2 regions of the Lysinibacillus sp. BF-4 genome follow, and region 1 is predicted to be linked to the other one. Evidence: riboswitches for the same ligand, from Rfam matches in the RefSeq annotation. Region 1 holds a riboswitch; the other holds the start of a gene.
The links. Region 1 has a riboswitch for S-adenosylmethionine ahead of CH76_RS03865 (carboxymuconolactone decarboxylase family protein). Riboswitches for the same ligand answer to the same signal wherever they lie in the genome.
Positions count from the first base shown of each region.

Region 1 (4,810 bases):
GGAAGCTAAGCGGTGCAGTACGTGCTAATGATATGGTGCATTTTTCACAAGCAGGAGCGGCTGAAGTAGTAGCGAGCTTTGAAGGGCAAACCCTACAGTATAAAGTACATGTAGTAAAACCATTAGAGCCGATGAGTTACCCAATTAAGGGTGTTGAGCCATTACAAGCTATGGCTAATATCCCTGCCACTAAAGTTTGGACAGTAACATTAAGTAATCCAGCTACTAGTGTGAGTGGTGTATATGTGCTTGATAAGTATGGGCAACGCGTTACGACGACCATTGTTAATCAAGGTACGAGCTTAACCATTCGTCCAGCAGCGCCTTACCAAGCGGGCGAGACCTATTACTTAATGCTTGATGATGTAGCGAGCACACACCACAAGCTTGTGCCGCAAAGTATGAAATTTACCATTGCACGCTAGATTGAAATTTTCGACAGCTTATAGGTATAATAGTTGTGGGGAAATAGTAATAGCTAGATTGATGGCACGCTGTATGCGGTGAAAGCTGCACGTACAGTGTAGGCTCGTTATAATACATAAGGCGAGCATAGCAAGGAACCAGTAGTACGTATTAAAGAGGCATCACAAGTTGAGCTGTCTCAGCATTACGGCATCTTTTTAGTGTATGATAAAAAGCCTGATACGGATGTGACGATTACGACAGGTTTTACAAAGGCAAAGTTCGAAAACACACATATCATCGCTACGCCCTATTATGGCAAGGAAGGCTCAGGTATTGTAGAGGTAATGTGGAAGATGGGCGCTGGGCAAGATGGTGCTATTACACAACGCTTTTTCAACAATGGCGATGATCTTACACTCAAGTTCAACCAAACAGTAGGAAAATGGCATTACACTACGACCTATATACTTGTGATGCGTGATAGCAAGTGGGTGCCGCAAGATAAGGGTACAGTAGCAATACGCGTGCGTTAAAAATACGCGGCTCTTAGGAGTCGCGTATTTTTAGTTTGCATACAGCTTAAATTAATTGAAAGCTAATTTATGAGGAAGGACCTATAATAAGAGATAGGTTCTTTTTTCATTGCACCACGCTTGAAAAATACGAACAAAGGTTCTATAATGAAGGAAGTAATAAATTGTGAAGGAGGTTAGATAATGAATAATAGAACAGTAAATGATGTATTGGCGGCTGTAGAGCGCGCAATACAAAATACGTTAGATACACGGATTTATTACATAACTAGCTGGAGCGAGGCTGTCGGCTTAACGCTAACTGGCAATGAGCAATTACAACAGCGCTACTATAAAATCCATCATCATTATGATGCGGGCAGTTTTACAGTAACGGCACTACAGCAACAAGGCGCGCACTTGCACGAAGACTATGCCCATCAGCTAAACGAGCTACCTGCCGTACATAGCTATGATTTTTCGTCTATTAGTTTTACTTGTATTTATGATGCAAAAGTAAATGAAGTGACGAGTTATCGTCGCCCCATACTTAAACATGAGCTGTGCTATGAGATTTGCTTAGAGGGTGTGGTATTTACTAAAACGTTAGCTGACTGTCAGCAAGCAGTAGCTGAAGCAGCTATGCTTGAGTGGGAGACAGAGCGCCTTAAGCGTGTTTACCAAGCTATGATTGAAGCGCTTGGTCGGGCGTTAACTGTAAGTGAGATTCATTATATTGAGTCACAGAAGGCACAGTGGCTTACTAAAAAAGTAGCGCTGCCTACAATTGTAGCGGCACTACGCCAAGGCTTAATGTGTGAGGACAGTAACGATACGATTGAGTTAGCGCTAGAGCAGTGGCAAAAGCTACAAGCAAACCCATTAGCGCATCGTCGTTATATCGCGCGGCAGTCAGCATTAATTGCACAACATAAAAAAGAATTTTCAGAATAAATAATAAAACGTATTGACTTACCAGGTTAAAGCGTTTAGTATAGTCATCAACAACAAAATCCTTATAAAGAGTTCGGGGGAGGAACTGGTCCTATGATCCCGCAGCAACCGGTGGTATACACAAAGGTGCTAAGTCCAGCAAGCCAAGCTTGAAAGATGAGGAGTAACAAACGGAGCAAAGCCTCCCTCTTCTTTGAGCTATTCAAAGAGAGGGGGGCTTTTGTTGTTGAGAGGAGATTAATTATGTATAACAAAGCAGATATTTCGAAGTTAGGTCAACTTAATCAATTAGCACAGCGCCCTAATCAAGCGTTTCATAAGTGGAATGCGGCAGTATTTAAAGACGGCGCACTATCAGCCAAACTAAAAGAAACGATTGCTATTGCCAGTGCAACTGTAACAGGTTGCCCGTACTGCATCGAAATCCATACAGGCGCAGCTCAGCAAGCAGGCGTGACTAAGGAAGAAGCGGCAGAAGCCATTTTTGTAGCGACAGCCTTAAAAGCAGGTAGTGCCTTTGCTCATAGCGCTAACAGCTTGCGTGCTTATGAAGGTGCAACGGACGAAGGGCTTTATGAAAAGGCCTATTTTGCAAAGACAGGCGCTTTACAAAAGCTAGCACCAGAAGCTTTTACTACGTTTATTAATTTTTCTAATGAGGCAGTAGCACCAGGCGTATTAACAGCAAAAGAAAAAGAAATTATTGCGGTAGCTATTGCTCATATTACAGGTTGCCCATACTGCATTGAGCTACATGTAACGAATGCAAAGGCGCAGGGCGTTACAGCAGAGGAGTTAGCCGAAACTGTTTTTGTAGCGAGTGCTTTGAATGCAGGGAGCGCTTTTGCTCACAGCATTAACGTGCTAAATGCTTTTCAATAAAAAAGCATAAGCGCTAGGCCTATGCTCAGTACGTTATAGTTTGCCGGTTAAAAACTGTGCTTCGCCTACACCAAAGCTCCAGTCTTCGTCACGATTGGTAACGATGGAAATCATGATGTCTTGTGGGTCAATGCCGCATTTAGTATGCAGGGCCTCAACCGTTTGTTGGTAAAAGGCTTGCTTTTGCTCAGCTGTGCGAGGACGGCTAGTGACAGTTAATACAACAACATCCTTTGTGCGTGTAAAGCCAAGCCCTGTGTCCTCGATAATCATTTCGTTAGCAGGGTGTTGGTGCACAATTTGGTAGCGGTCACGCGCAGGCACTTGAAAGGCATTGACCATTGCTTCGTGAGCGGCATCAAGTAATGTTTGTAGTTGCTCAGGTGAGCGACCCTCAATTATATCAAATTTAATAAGTGGCATCTTAATCTACTCCTCATCTATGTGATACTCATAGTGTAGTAGATAAGTAGGCTTTATAGCAAGAAAAAACTTACTATTCAGAAAAAATATTTACCTTATTGTGAGTTTGAAGGAAGTCTTGGGGGCTAATGACTTCAACAGCAACCAGCTAAGGCATGGTGCTTTCCCCAACTAGCAACAGCTAAAGAATGAGGAGGAAATAATAATGACAAAAAAACAAATTCATTTAAATGGTTTTACACAAAATTCGGTATCGCCACACGCAGCAGGGCTTTGGCGCTACCCCACACATAACGGAGAGGCGCATGGCACGCTTGCCTACTGGACGGATTTAGCAAAGACATTAGAACGCGGTAAATTTGATGCGTTATTTTTAGCGGATGTGATTGGCGTTTATGATGTCTATCAGGCAAGTAATGAAGCGGCTCTCGCACAAGCGGTACAAGTACCAGCACATGATCCTTTGCTTGCGGTATCAGCTATGGCTGCGGCAACTAAACGTCTAGGCTTTGCGATTACGGCATCAGCTACGTATATCCCGCCTTACCAATTGGCGCGCCAGTATTCGACATTAGATCACTTAACAGATGGGCGCATTGGTTGGAATATTGTAACCTCGTATTTAGAGAGCGAAGCGATTAATTTAGGGCTTGCGGGTTTAATTCCGCATGATGAGCGTTATGAGCGAGCGGAGGAGTATTTGGATGTCGTGTATAAATTATGGGAGCAAAGCTGGCAAGACGGCGCAGTCGAGAAGACGACGCATTACAGCAATCCACACAAAGTACAGGCAATTGCACATGAAGGCAATTACTTTACTGTACCTGGTGTGCACTTAGTTGAGCCATCTAAGCAACGTACGCCTTTACTATTTCAAGCAGGCGCTTCACCACGTGGTCGTGAGTTTGCGGCAAAACATGCGGAGGGTATTTTTACAAATACGCAAAACCAAAAAAATGCGGTGGCTGAGTTGCAGGCATTTATTGCGGATATTACAGCGCGTCTTGCAAAGTATGGACGCAAACGTGAGGATGTTAAAATTATTCCGGCTGTCGTGCCTATCATTGGGGCAACGGAGGAGGAGGCTTATGCCAAGCTAGAGGATTATAAGCGCTATGTGGATTATGACGGAGCGGCGGCCTTGTTGTCAGGGCATTCAGGGATAGATTTTTCGAAATTAGATCCTGATCAATACGTCGAAAACTTGCCATCTCAAGCAATGCAAAGTCGTTTGCAAAATTACACCTCTACTAATCCTAATTACCGCTGGACGGTGCGTGACGCTGTGTTATATCACGGCTTAACGAATGGCTCAGAGATTATAGTAGGTACACCTTCACAAATTGCAGACCGCTTAGAGTTATTATCGCAAGAAGGCGGAGCAGATGGCTTTAATATCCGACAAGTTGTTAACCCTGCTTCCTTTGAGGAATTTGTTGATTATGTTGTGCCTGAGTTACAAAAGCGTGGGATTTACCGTACTGATTATGAGGGCGAAACGTTGCGTGAACATTATTTGGGCAAAAACCAACAGCACCTAAAAGCCAATCATTATGGCAAGTCAGTGCGTGTTGGAGGTGAGGTACATGCCTAATACAACTACACTAACAGAGGCGATTGAAGCATTAATC
Region 1 covers NZ_JPUW01000005.1:68,352-73,161, reverse strand. Annotated here, with positions in the region: gene CH76_RS13455 (transglutaminase domain-containing protein) at 1-425, shown strand, start outside; gene CH76_RS03875 (hypothetical protein) at 627-941, shown strand; gene CH76_RS03870 (hypothetical protein) at 1,125-1,874, shown strand; SAM riboswitch class I at 1,934-2,037, shown strand; gene CH76_RS03865 (carboxymuconolactone decarboxylase family protein) at 2,118-2,756, shown strand; gene CH76_RS03860 (tautomerase family protein) at 2,790-3,179, opposite strand; gene CH76_RS03855 (LLM class flavin-dependent oxidoreductase) at 3,385-4,773, shown strand; gene CH76_RS03850 (acyl-CoA dehydrogenase family protein) at 4,766-4,810, shown strand, end outside.

Region 2 (4,810 bases), on a different contig from region 1:
TTATATTGTCAATCGTTTGTAAAGTTGTCGGCATATCAATTACCTCCCTGTAGGTCTGTTAAAATTTTCGCTAGTTCTTGTGGTGTACGGTCAATGACAATCGCACCTCCACCAAGCTCTTTGTTTGCTGCTTCGATTACTTTTGGGTCATGGTAAAGTGCTACAATTCGATTTAGCACTTCGTTATCTTTATTAGCCTCACGCGCTGCAAAAACATTAATGTAAGGATCTGCACTATCGCCGTCCTCAATATAAATTGGGTCATCTAATGGATGGAAGCCCGCTTGAACTGCTACACCATTATTAATAAGTGATACTGCTACATCCTCTAGTACACGTGGTGTTTGTTGGGCAACCATCGGTAAAATCTCAAGGTTTTTTGGATTTTCTTTAATATGTGTAGTGTCGCCAAATAATCCTGCGCTAGCATCTAATGTAAGTAAACCTGCTGCCTCTAATAGACGTAAGGCACGCCCCTGATTTGATGGGTCATCCGGAATAGCGATTTTATCGCCATCTTTGATTTCTGAAATATCAGTAATTTTAGTCGAATAAATACCAAGTGGTGCAATAAATGTTGAGCCAATTGGTGTTAAATTTGTTTTGTGCTCTTGTTCAAATTGGCTTAGGAAAGCAATATGTTGGAAGGAATTTAAATCTACATCGCCATCTGCTAATGCTTTGTTAGGTAATGTATAATCCGAAAACTCTTTTAGCTCTACGTCAATGCCTTCTTCTTTAGCTAGGCTCTTTAATACTTCCCACTGTTCACCGTCTGTACCTGTTACGCCAATTACAACCTTTTTGTCATCCTCCGCTTTTGGTGCGGCATCCCCTTTATTACATGCGGCAAGCACTAAAGCCACTGCCGCTATTACTACTACTAATAGTTGTTTTTTCATTGTTATCTTCTCCTTTTATCTACGTAAAATTTTTCGTGAAATTTTATTACCTAGCCATTGTGACAGCTGTACTAAAATAATTAAAATAACAACTGTTACAACAATTACGCTCGTATCAAAACGCTGATAGCCATGGGTCATTGCGACGTGCCCTAAGCCACCGCCACCTACTGTTCCTGCTACTGCAGAAAAATCAATTAAGCTCACTGTTACAAAAGTTAAACCTAAAATTAATGGTCCTAGTGCCTCTGGAATGAGCACCGTACGAATAATTTGAAACGGACTAGCGCCCATTGCTTCCGCAGCTTCAATGACACCAGGGTCAATACTGATAAGGTTATTTTCCACTACACGCGCTACAACAAATGAGGCTGCAATCGTAATAGGGAAAATCGCTGCTGCTGTACCAATAATTGAACCAACTACGAGGCGGGTTAGTGGCGTTAAGGCCACTAACAAAATAACAAAGGGTATTGGACGAATAATATTAATGCCTAAGTTTAAAATAAAGGATACCCATTTGTTTTCTAAAATACCGCCCTTGCGTGTCACAAATAAAGTTAAGCCGATAATCGTACCAATGATTGTACTAAAGGCTAATGTTGTTAATACCATCGTTAGGGTTTCAAATGTAGCCTCTACAATGCGAGGCCAAAATGTTTGCCAATCTACCTTCATGCGACTTGCACCTCCTTCACCTCTACAATTTGTTGTAATTCTTGTAAGACTTGGGCTACTGCGACTGGCTGACCTTCAAATGAGACGATCAAATTGCCGAAGAAGCGTTGCTGTAACTCTTTGACTGTGCCGTAAATAATATTGACATCAACATTATGTTTACGCGTAATCTTGGATAGCAATGGATCACTTGCACGGTCTCCTTTAAAAATAATGCGATACAATTGCGTATCACTCCACTGCCCCAGCAAATGAGCTGATGGTAAATCCTGCTCCGTAGCGCGAATGAAACGCTGTGTAGTAGGATGCTGTGGATTTGAAAATGTTTCGAAGACGGTTCCTGTTTCAATAACCTGCCCTTCTTCCATTACTGCCACGCGATTGCAAATGGCTTCGATAACTTGCATCTCATGTGTGATAAGCAATACCGTAATACCTAGCTCACGGTTAACCTTTTGGATGAGCTGTAAAATATCTGCTGTAGTATTAGGGTCAAGTGCTGACGTAGCTTCATCACAAATTAAGATGCTTGGTGACGTTGCTAGTGCTCTTGCTATACCTACACGTTGCTTTTGCCCACCCGACAATTGCTCTGGGTAATGCTTGGCCTTTTCTGTTAAACCAACAAAGGTTAGCAACTCATTAACACGGCGTGTTACCTCGCCTTTAGCTACTCCTGCAAGCTGTAGTGGGTAGGCAATATTGCCAAACACAGTGCGTGAGGTAAAGAGATTAAAGTTTTGAAAAATCATACCAATGTCTCGGCGTTGCTCACGCAATTGTTTTTTACTTAGCACTGTAATATCTTGCCCATTAATTGTGACCTTGCCCTCCGTTGGCTCCTCTAGTAAATTGACTAGGCGTAGTAATGTACTCTTACCTGCGCCACTAAAGCCAATAATGCCGAAGATGTCGCCTTGCTCAATTGTTAAGTTAACATCCTTAACGGCTGTAACCTCTCGATCCTTAGTAGTAAATGTTTTAGTAACATTATGAAATGTAATCATATAGCTGCTCCCTTCTCATATCAGTAGGAGAAAGAAAAAAATCCTTCTTTCTCCCATCTATGAAAAGATGGAAAAAAGAAGGATTCAGAAAATATACCGAACCACTCTTCTCATCTTTCAAACATAGACGTTTGCAGGATTTGGCACAGTGTTAAGAAAACCTGTTGCCGAGATGTCATAGGGCCTGTCCCTCGATCTCTCTCGATAAGAAATTGTGTTGTTATTTAGTTTTTTAAGTTGAGTATCACTTTACAGGCTACTGTTTTAGAAGTCAACCGTTTTTTGAAAACTTTTTATTTTGTAATTGTTAACAGCATCTCACGAATTGTTTTGCAGGCTACGGCTGTAGATGCACCAGACACATCATATTGTGGTGACAATTCCACCACATCTGCAGATACAATATGATTAAGTTGTTGAAATAATTTTATTGCTGCTAACAGCTCTGTATAGCTGATGCCACCTGGCTCAGGCGTACCTGTACCAGGAAAAACAGCAGGGTCTAATACATCTAAATCAATCGTAATGTAAACAGGCTTATCCTTCAATTGCTCAATCGTTTTGGCTAAAGTTGTTAACGTAAATTTTTCGAGATGTGTGTGCGTCTTCGCCCACTCAAACTCCTCACGTGTACCTGAACGAATGCCAAATTGAAAAATACGACCATCGCCTAAAAAATCATGGCAGCGACGAATTACTGAAGCATGTGACAATGGCTCACCCATATAATCATCACGCAAATCCGTATGCGCGTCCAAATGAATCACATGAAGTTCAGGATATTTTTCGTAGGCCGCTTCAATCGCAGGTAGGCTTACTAAATGTTCGCCGCCTACCATATAAAACATTTTATTAGCTGCTAGCACCTCTGTACAATAATCTTTAATTTGCGTCATCACTGCTTGCGTATTACCAAATGGCAGCTCTAAATCGCCACCATCACAAATCGCTACATCTTCTAAATCTGCATCCAAATAAGGCGAGTAGGTTTCAAGCCCATAAGAATCAGGTCTAATCGCTTGCATCGCAAAGCGCGTGCCTGGGCGAAAGCTCGTTGTACCATCAAAAGGTACACCAAATAATATTGTCTGTGCTTCTTCAAATGAAGCGTCACACCCAATAAAGTTTAAATTATTCATGCCCTAACTTCTCCCTTACATAGCTCGGTAATGCAAAGGCACCACGGTGTAAATCCGTATTATAATACTTTGTTTGTAACCCGTAGCTCTGCCATTGTTGCTCATCAATTTGCAGTGGGCTTAATGACTTTGAAGCAAAGCCAAATAGCCAGTGACCTGATGGATACGTTGGCATGTGGTATTGGTAAACATGTGTAATTGGGAAGATAGCCTTAATTTTGTGATGTGCTTTTTTCATATTTTCGGCATACTCTGCAAAGTAAGGTGACTCATGTTGATTAATCAAAATACCATCATCTGTTAACACACGGTGGCACTCCTCATAAAAGGCTGTAGTAAATAAACCCTCACCTACTGAGATAGGATCAGTAGAGTCTACTAAAATTAAATCAAAAGATTTATCTGCCGCATTTTTCACATAGGCTAGCCCATCTTCAAAGTGTAGCGTCATGCGTGGGTCTTCCTCTACGCCTGCTGCTGTAACAGGTAGGTACTGCTGGCTCAAACGAAAAACACGTTCATCAATCTCTGCCATTACAACATTTTCGACAAAGCCATAGCGTAATACTTCACGCGCTGTACCGCCATCACCACCACCAATAATTAGTACATTTTTGATATTCGGATTTGTTGCCATCGCAGGATGCACAATCATATCATGGTAAATAAATTCGTCTTTTTCGTTAACCATCATTAGCCCATCTAGCGTAAAGAACGTGCCAAACTCCTTACCTTGGTAAAAATCAATTTTTTGAAACGGTGTTTGCTCTGTGTGTAAATGTGCATCATAAGCAATCGAAAATTTACACTCGTCACTCCAGTCCTCGGTATACCACTTCATTACATAACGCCCTCCAGTTGTACCTTAACTTGAATGTTTTTGATTTCCTGCTCTGCATGTAAACGGATTTTATCCGCCATACCTCGAGGGATTTCAAATGATTCTGTTTTACTTGCTTTTAATTTTTCGGCTAAGTAATCTGCTGCCATCCATGGATTTACAGTCTCTCCGCAAGTATAAACATCCACAGAAGCAAAGCCGTACTCCGGCCATGTATGAATCGTTAAATGCGACTCCTCAATA
Region 2 covers NZ_JPUW01000046.1:9,663-14,472, reverse strand. Annotated here, with positions in the region: gene CH76_RS11945 (M20 family metallopeptidase) at 1-34, opposite strand, end outside; gene CH76_RS11940 (MetQ/NlpA family ABC transporter substrate-binding protein) at 36-902, opposite strand; gene CH76_RS11935 (methionine ABC transporter permease) at 918-1,580, opposite strand; gene CH76_RS11930 (methionine ABC transporter ATP-binding protein) at 1,577-2,587, opposite strand; SAM riboswitch class I at 2,695-2,798, opposite strand; gene speB (agmatinase) at 2,881-3,726, opposite strand; gene speE (polyamine aminopropyltransferase) at 3,719-4,567, opposite strand; gene speD (adenosylmethionine decarboxylase) at 4,567-4,810, opposite strand, start outside.
Region 2: another riboswitch for S-adenosylmethionine. It lies ahead of CH76_RS11930 (methionine ABC transporter ATP-binding protein); the one in region 1 lies ahead of CH76_RS03865 (carboxymuconolactone decarboxylase family protein).